Regions from separate parts of the Pseudoalteromonas sp. L21 genome, predicted to be linked through region 2. Evidence: predicted binding sites of a transcription regulator. Region 2 holds the regulator's gene; the other holds the start of a gene.
What was found. Region 2 encodes sigma-54, which starts transcription at its own class of promoters, with help from an activator protein. Its sites were predicted from a motif close to GTTGGCACGNNNNTNGNNT; they were not measured.

Region 1: a site for sigma-54 is predicted at 2,602-2,620, ahead of L3V41_RS03295 (EF-hand domain-containing protein). Genes of this name have one in related genera too.

The regions. Positions count from the first base shown of each region.
Region 1 covers NZ_JAKKCV010000001.1:718,479-722,669, reverse strand. The annotation lists gene L3V41_RS03315 (amidohydrolase) at 1-1,424, opposite strand, end outside; gene L3V41_RS03310 (EF-hand domain-containing protein) at 1,530-1,763, opposite strand; gene L3V41_RS03305 (EF-hand domain-containing protein) at 1,770-2,003, opposite strand; gene L3V41_RS03300 (hypothetical protein) at 2,104-2,331, opposite strand; gene L3V41_RS03295 (EF-hand domain-containing protein) at 2,341-2,568, opposite strand; gene L3V41_RS03290 (HAMP domain-containing sensor histidine kinase) at 2,880-4,191, shown strand, end outside.
Region 2 covers NZ_JAKKCV010000001.1:1,051,255-1,055,445, reverse strand. The annotation lists gene L3V41_RS04825 (HPr family phosphocarrier protein) at 1-193, opposite strand, end outside; gene rapZ (RNase adapter RapZ) at 207-1,052, opposite strand; gene ptsN (PTS IIA-like nitrogen regulatory protein PtsN) at 1,053-1,505, opposite strand; gene hpf (ribosome hibernation promoting factor) at 1,509-1,796, opposite strand; gene L3V41_RS04805 (RNA polymerase factor sigma-54) at 1,823-3,322, opposite strand; gene lptB (LPS export ABC transporter ATP-binding protein) at 3,431-4,156, opposite strand; gene lptA (lipopolysaccharide transport periplasmic protein LptA) at 4,153-4,191, opposite strand, start outside.

The sequences.
Region 1 (4,191 bases), 330 kb from region 2:
TCTTTTGGCCGCCAACCACCTTTTGGTAACTGGTTGTGATCCATGCGAGTAATGGCTGAATATAAACCATCGAATGGGTCAGCTAGTTCCACGGGGAAGTCAGAGCCCGCAGCCACAATTGAACCTTGCTCTAAAAATGTTTTCCAAGCATATGCACCGGTAAGTTGTTTATCGGTCAAGCGTTGTTCAGCCATATGCATGTCAGACGTGGCATGCACAGGTTGCATTGAGGGAATAATTTTTAGTGATTTGAAGCGAGGAATATCGTCGGGCGTAACAATCTGCGCATGCTCAATACGGTTACGTAACAAAATCCCCCCAGATTTTTTAAATACTTTTTCATAGGCATCTAATACGATACGGTTCGCTTTATCACCAATAGCATGGGTGTTCGCACTGAAACCATTTTCAAAGCTTAAGGTGAAAAGTTGTTCGAGTTTTTGCTGTGTTTCAAGCATTAAGCCATGGTAATTTTTTCGATCAGCATACTCATCAATTAGCGCAGCACCACGGCTACCCAGCGCACCATCGGCGTATACTTTCACGCTTCTGATTGACATGTAGTCATGCATATCTTTATAGCGACCCGCTTTTAACATGGTGTCTAGTTTTGGGTCGCTTGCGCTTAACATAGCAACAATTCTCAGCGGTAGAGTGCCTTGCTCGGCACGTTCTTTGTAAACTTGCCACGTATCATAATCAATACCCGCATCATGAGTTGATGTAATGCCTAAGCTGAGCAAATGTTTACCTGCATTATCTAAAGCAGTATTAATGCTGGCGTGGCTTGCTTTTGGTACATGTTGGGTTATTAGTGTTTCTGCTTTATCAATGAAGACACCTGAAGCTAGCCCTGAATCCAGTTTTAAAATTTCACCACCAGTAGGAGAGCGAGTGTCTTTTTCGATACCAGCAAGCGCCATGGCTTTCGAATTAACCCACACCGCATGGCCATCAACTCGAGACAGTACCACAGGCTTATCTTTTACATAGCGGTCTAAGTCTGCTGCCGTAGGAAATTGCGCGCCTGGCCATTGCTCTTGGTTCCAGCCACGACCAATGATCCAGCCTTGTTTATCTTTCGCAAATTCTGCGAGCTTTTTTCCTACCTCATCAACTGAACGGGTATTTCTAACATCCAGTTGTGATAGGTTATTACCAAGGCCAATAACATGGCCATGAGCGTCAATAAGCCCAGGTAGTAAAGTCGCCTGTTCACCATCTAGGGCCGTTGCATCAGGATAACTGGCTTTTAAGGAGTCATTGCCTGTTTTGACCACCTTGCCGTCTTTAATAACCAGTGTTGAAAACTGCTTAGTATCCCCTTTATAGGTCGGTGTGTAGCCATTGACGTTATAGATGACCGTTGTGTTTGCAAAACAGGATAGTGATGCTGATGCGAGTAAGCCGATGATGAATTTCATAATTGTCTTGTTTTTATTGATTTATAAAAACAGTATCAGAGTTGTAATAAACTGCAACTACTTGAACAAAAATGGCAGGGGAAGGGTGCTTGGCACACCCTCAATTTATTTGCTAGCGTAAACTTCAAACTCTGCGAGCGATAACTTGTTATCTTTGTCTTTATCGTAACTTTGAAAACGAGACCAAAGTGCTGGGTCTCGTGCTGATTCAGAGCGACTTAAATAGCCGTCATCATTGCGATCAAGTTGTTTAAACTTCTCACCAATACTGCCAGAGGCTAAGCTCATAGTACTAAAAAGAAAACATGAAACTAAGCTGGTGATGGTTAATCTTGTCATTGTTTGTTAGCTCTTACTTGTTAAATAATTTTTAAACTCAAGGAGTGATATGCGCTTGTCATTATCTTGATCCCACTGACTTATACGCTTTTTAAGATGAGGCTGAGGCGTAAGTTCGTCAGGGCTTAAATAGCCATCTTTATCCTTATCGAGATGATTAAAACGTTGTTTTACATCTAATGCAAAGCTATTAAAGCTAAATGTAATAAGGATTAGTGAAATAACTGAGACTATTTTCATACTGCGCTCCTTGTTAGTGAAAGTGCTTGCCATAATTTAATTCCCAAAATTAAATCCGTTTACACACTCCCTCAGGGATTATGGCAAACACTTTAAGTCGTTAAAGTTTGAATTTCTCAAACTCTTGCTCTGATAGAACCTGATCGTCATTTTTATCTAGATCAGCAAACTGCTTCAGTAAGTCCTCATGTTGTGTGGCTTCTGTAAGCGAAATTTCACCATCGGCATTCGTATCAAATTTAGCGAAACGTACATCCATTTGTGATGCTAAAACGGTCGCGCTGATCACTAAAAACATCAGCGAGAAAGCGGCAATAAGTTGTTTCATTACAATCTCCTATTGAACAAACAATTGAAATTCTGAAAAAGAAATTTGGCCATCTTGATTCGTATCAATTTGTGAAAAGTTGTCGTGTAACAGTGCGTCTTCCGATGCCTCTGATTCACTTAAAGTACCGTTACTGTCTTTGTCCAGTTCTTTAAAAGAATCATTTAAATTAAGGGCATAAGTCGCTGTTGAGATACAACACACAGCCATCAGCACAGCAAGGGCTAATTTCTTCATTTTAATTCCTAAGAAAATTAATTATTTACTCTATTACAAAAACAATGCCAAAGTTAAAATCTCTTAATTATCAATGTTTTATGTGTTTTTGAGCGTGTGTCGGTAGAAATTCTTACATGGTTTTGTGTCTTTTTTGCAACGGGAAAATAAACTTTTAAATTTAACCTTTTAAAATCAGTTGTTTAGTTTGTCTCCAAATTGCAACGATATTGATTTTTTAGTGAAAATAGTGCTGAATTTCAGATAAAATTCAGCCAGTGTATAACTTAGCTCATAGATAATTTATACCTGTCACACCTTGAAGGAAACCTATGCAAAGGCAAGCTAGCAGCAAGTTCAAACACCTACTCGATTGGCGTCCCAACTTAATCGGGCAGTTTGTATTTAGTACTCTTTTATCGTTATTGCCTTTATCTTTGGTGGTGATCCTATTTTTAAATGCGCTCAACAAGCAGCTTGCTGTCACTCAAAAAATAGTGAGCGATAACTACTTAGTAACCAAAACATTTAATAGTCTTAAGCAAGATCTAAATAGCCTTGAGCGAGCAACGAGGCAAAACTGGGTGTTGAAAAGTGAATCACTTGATACCTTAATTGCAAATAAATGGCAGTCATCTTTGCAAAGCATTGATGAGCTAATTTTTTTGAGTCCCTCACCAGATTACGTTAACCAATGGCAGCAGCTGGCTGATGTGTTGAGCTTTGCTCAGCAACACTTAGTAGATGAACAAAAGCAAGATGGTGAGCTGTTTGCACCAGCCAGTAAACTAATTGCAGAGCAAACGGTGTGGCTACGTGATCAGAATGAATTACGCATCACGAAAAACCAACAACACTTAAAAACCTTACAAGCGTCATTTATAAATTGGCTATTGGCATTGATCCCTATTACTTTGCTGGTGAGTGGCGGGTTTTTATGGCGGATCAGTGGGCGTTTACGCGAATTGACATCTGTTATCGATAAACTGGGACAAGGACATTGGCAACAAAATATTTCTGTTAAAGGTTCTGCTGAGTTGATTGAGTTGGGCAACAAGTTACAGTGGGTACAAGCGCAACTACATATGCTTGAACAGCAAAAAGATACATTCTTACGTCATGTTACACATGAATTAAAAACCCCATTGGCTTCTATGGTTGAAGGAACAGATCTACTTGTTGATGAAATAGTTGGACCTATTAATGCAGAGCAGCAAGCAGTATTAGAGCTTATTACGCAAAGTATGGCGCGGTTACGCATTATGATTGAAAGCCTTTTAAATTATAATGCAATTCGCACCAGTAAGGAGAGCATCACCGAATTAGACTTTTCGGTGATGATGAGCAAAATAGAGCGACATTTTGAACATCGCCTAATAGCCCGAGACCAATCGTTGCTTTGGTTAAATGAGTTACCTAGCCGCTCTCTTTATATTTCAACGGAATTATTAGAAATGATTTTAGTGCAGCTTATTTCCAACGCATTAAAATTTTCACCAGAAAAAGAAGCAGTTACCATTAAGGTGACATTTAAACACAGTAAGCTTATGGTGTCGGTGAGCGATCTTGGCATTGGTGTCGATGAATCCGAAAAAATGTCTATTTTTGGTGCGTTTTATCAAGGTAAGAATGCCAAAAACCAAG
Region 2 (4,191 bases):
CAACGCGTACTTCTTTACCTTGGCTGCTTTCTAATAACATTAGAGCAAGTACACTGTCACCTTCAGCTTCTTTGTCATCTTGATATAACATAATTTTAGCATCAAATTGAAGTGCAAGTTGTGCAAGTACAGTTGCTGCCCGAGCGTGTAAGCCAAGTTTGTTTTGAATTAAAAACGTATTTTCAGCATACATGTTAAAGCCCTTATTATAAGTCTTGCTCACGATGGCGAATTTTTACATTCGCATGGCTTTTCGCGAAACTTTCACCAATCGTCTGTGCTAAGTAAACCGAGCGATGCTGTCCACCTGTGCAGCCAATTGCGATCGTTAAATAGCTGCGGTTATTACGTTCAAGGTGTGGTAACCACGTTTGCACAAAGGTTTGAATCTGCCAAGTAAATTTTTGCACTATGCTATGGCTTGCAAGGTAATCTTTAACTGGTTGGTCGAGACCCGTAAGTGGCTTAAGATCTGGCTCCCAGTGTGGGTTTGGTAAAAAGCGTGCATCAAATACATAGTCAGCTTCTTTCGGGATACCATGCTTAAAGCCAAATGACATAAAGGTAATAATAAGCTTTTTGTCTTTTTTACCGAGAATCTTCTCACGAATTGACTCTGCTAGCTGATGTACACTTAAATCCGTTGTGTCGATCATAAAGTCGGCGCGGGTAATTAGTACATCGAGCAGTATTTTTTCTTGCTTAATTGCTAAATCGAGTGGTAAAGAATCTAAAGAAAGCGGATGTAAACGTCTTGTCTCAGAGAAACGTCTAATGAGTGTTTGATCATCACTATCAAGGTAAAATAAGGTTGGATTGGCGAAACCTGGCAAGTATTCAAGAATATCATTAAATTCTTGTTGCTCTTTTGGCAGGTTACGTACGTCGATACTGACTGCTATTTTGTCGTAATTATCAGAGACGCTGCGCACTAGCGAAGGTAATAGGTTTACAGGAATATTATCAACGCAATAATAACCAAGATCCTCAAGGACTCGTAAAGCGACTGATTTACCTGAGCCAGAACGGCCACTGATAATAATTAATTCCATTTATGCCTCTGATGCAATAACTTGAAACAGTTCCTGATCGGTTTTAGCGCTGCGTAACTGTTTACAAAATTCTTTGTCTTTTAGTCTATCAGCAATTGTTGATAAGGTCTTTAAATGAAGTTGGCAGTCTCCATCAGGTACGATGAGTGCAACAAAAATATCAACAGGGCGGTTGTCAATTGCGTCAAAGTTAATTGGAGATTCGCTCACTATAATAAACGCATGCGGTTTATCAGCACCTGACATACGACCATGCGGAATAGCAATACCTCTACCAATTCCTGTGCTCCCCAATTTTTCTCGATTGAGTAAAGCATTAAGAATATCTTGCTGCGATAGATGAGGAAGCTGCTCATGAGCGAGTTCGCTGATAAATTCGAGAATTCTTTTTTTGCTATTAAAAAGGACCGCAGCTTTGCTGCAGTCCTGGCTAGTAAGTGAACTAAGTTTCATAATTTAGTGTCGAGCTAATTTCTCTTTGTGTTTAATTACTTGGCGATCAAGCTTATCAATTAGCGAGTCGATGGCCGCGTACATATCTTGATGCTCTGTAGAGGCAAACAGTTCGCCTCCGTTTACATGTAAAGTTGCTTCTGCTTTTTGACTTAATTTTTCTACGTCTAAAATGACATGAACATTATTAATATGATCAAAATGCCTTTCTAGTTTCGCAAACTTGGTGTTTACATAGTCTTTTAATGAATCTGTGATTTCTACATGACGACCAGTTAGGTTTAGTTGCATAAGCATTTTCCTTCTATGTAAAACGTCTAAATCAAGCTTTTACGCTGATTAGACGGCGGTATTGCTAGAGACTCTCGGTATTTTGCAATTGTACGTCTAGCTACTTTAATTCCTTGCTCAGCCAATATATCTGCAATCTTACTATCACTCAATGGCTTCGCTGAGTTTTCTGCGGCAATAAGCTTTTTGATTAAAGCGCGTATTGCCGTTGATGAACACTCGCCACCATTTTCTGTGCTGACGTGGCTTGAGAAGAAATATTTCAACTCAAAAATACCCCTTGGGGTATGCATATATTTTTGCGTTGTAACCCGTGAAATCGTCGATTCATGCATTTCGACCATTTCAGCGACATCATTTAGCACCATCGGTTTCATCGCCTCAGGGCCGTGTTCAAAGAAAGCCTGTTGTTGTTGAACAATACAGTTCGTTACTTTTAATAAAGTATCATTCCGGCTCTCTAAGCTTTTAATAAACCACTTAGCTTCTTGCAGATGAGAGCGAATAAACTGACTGTCGCTGCTTGATTTTACAGAGCGTGACATAGCCGCATATTGGCTGTTCACTCTGATCTTTGGCATACAGTCAGGGTTAAGCTCAACGACCCAACGACCTTTTACTTTTTTTACTGATACGTCGGGTATGACGTATTCAGACTCTTCACGTACGATGCTATCCGCGGGCTTAGGGTTCAAGCTATGGATAAGCGTCATGACTTCTTTTAGCTCGTTTTCTTTAAGCTTAGTCTTTTTCATCAAAGTACGATAGTCGCGGCTTGCTAATAATTCGATGTGCTCAGATAAAACCATTTTAGTTTCAGCCAAATAAGGTGTATCTGCATCGAATTGACGAAGTTGAATACATAGGCACTCTTGTAAACTGCGAGCACCAATGCCGACAGGATCAAATAGCTGTATTCTTTTTAGGACCGCTTCGACTTCATCAAGTTCTATTTCTTCTTCTTCATCATCGTTTTGATTAAAGCTTTCAACAATATCCTCACAACTGACGGTTAAAATACCTGAGTCATCAATAGCTTCGACTATAGCAACAGCAATTGCTTCATCAGTTGGACTAAATGGGGTCAACTGTAGTTGCCACATCAGATATTCGTGGAGAGTTTCGGTTGACGCACCTTGATAAATAGACTCATCTTCTGGCATTGGCCCTGAAGAGGTTGAAGGAGCTGCACTCATGTACTCATCCCATGTGACGTCCATTGCTAGGTCGTCACTAACGGTATCTTTATTGAGTGCATCACTGCTTTCTTGCTCGTACTCACTTGGTGCTTCTTCTGCCGTAGCAGTGACTTGTGAATCATCAGAGTCAGATTTTTGTTCGTTTTTACCGATTGCGTCTTCACTGTAATCCGCTTCTTCCACTTCAAGTAGAGGATTACTATCAAGCGCTTCTTGTATTTCTTGCTGGAGATCCAATGTACTAAGTTGCAATAAGCGAATGGCTTGTTGCAGTTGTGGAGTCATTGTAAGTTGCTGGCCCATGCGCAGCTGTAATGATTGCCTCATGTATCCCTAACAATCCTTTTAAATCATTTATTGATACTACTTTGAGTCAATATCAATATGTTGTCATTATTGTAAGTCTAGCAGATGCTCTAGTCGGTGATGTATTGGTTACAACCTGAATTGCTCGCCTAGATAAACATCGCGTACGGTTTGGTCTGCTAATACGTGTTCAGGCGTGCCTGATGCAATTAGCTCCCCATGAGAAACAATGTAGGCTTTTTCACAAACATCAAGGGTTTCTCGAACATTATGGTCAGTTATTAGTACACCGATACCACGGTTTTTCAAATGCTCTATAATTTTCTTTATATCTAACACTGAAATTGGATCAACACCAGCAAAAGGCTCATCTAGCAGAATAAATTTTGGATCTGCGGCTAATGCTCGCGCGATTTCAACACGGCGACGCTCGCCTCCTGATAGCGCCATACCTTGGCTATCTCGAATGTGCTGAATACTAAATTCATCAAGCAGGTTATTGAGTGTTTCTTCTCGTTGCTGTTTTTTAAGATCTTTACGTGTTTCAAGAATCGCCATCAGGTTTTGGTAGACCGTCAACTTTCTAAAAATGGATGATTCTTGGGGTAAATAGCCAATACCTAATCGAGCGCGATTGTGCATGGGTAATAAAGTGATGTCGTTGTCATCAATACTAATTTTACCTTTGTCGCTTGGCACTAGCCCTACAATCATGTAGAAGGTGGTGGTTTTACCTGCACCGTTAGGGCCTAGTAAGCCAACAATACTGCCAGCTTCGACTTCTAGTCCCACATTTTTGACAACTTGGCGACCCTTATAGCTCTTTGCTAACAGCTCTGCTTTTAATGTACTCATGGCTGGCCTTTATCATCTTTTTTATTATCAACAGG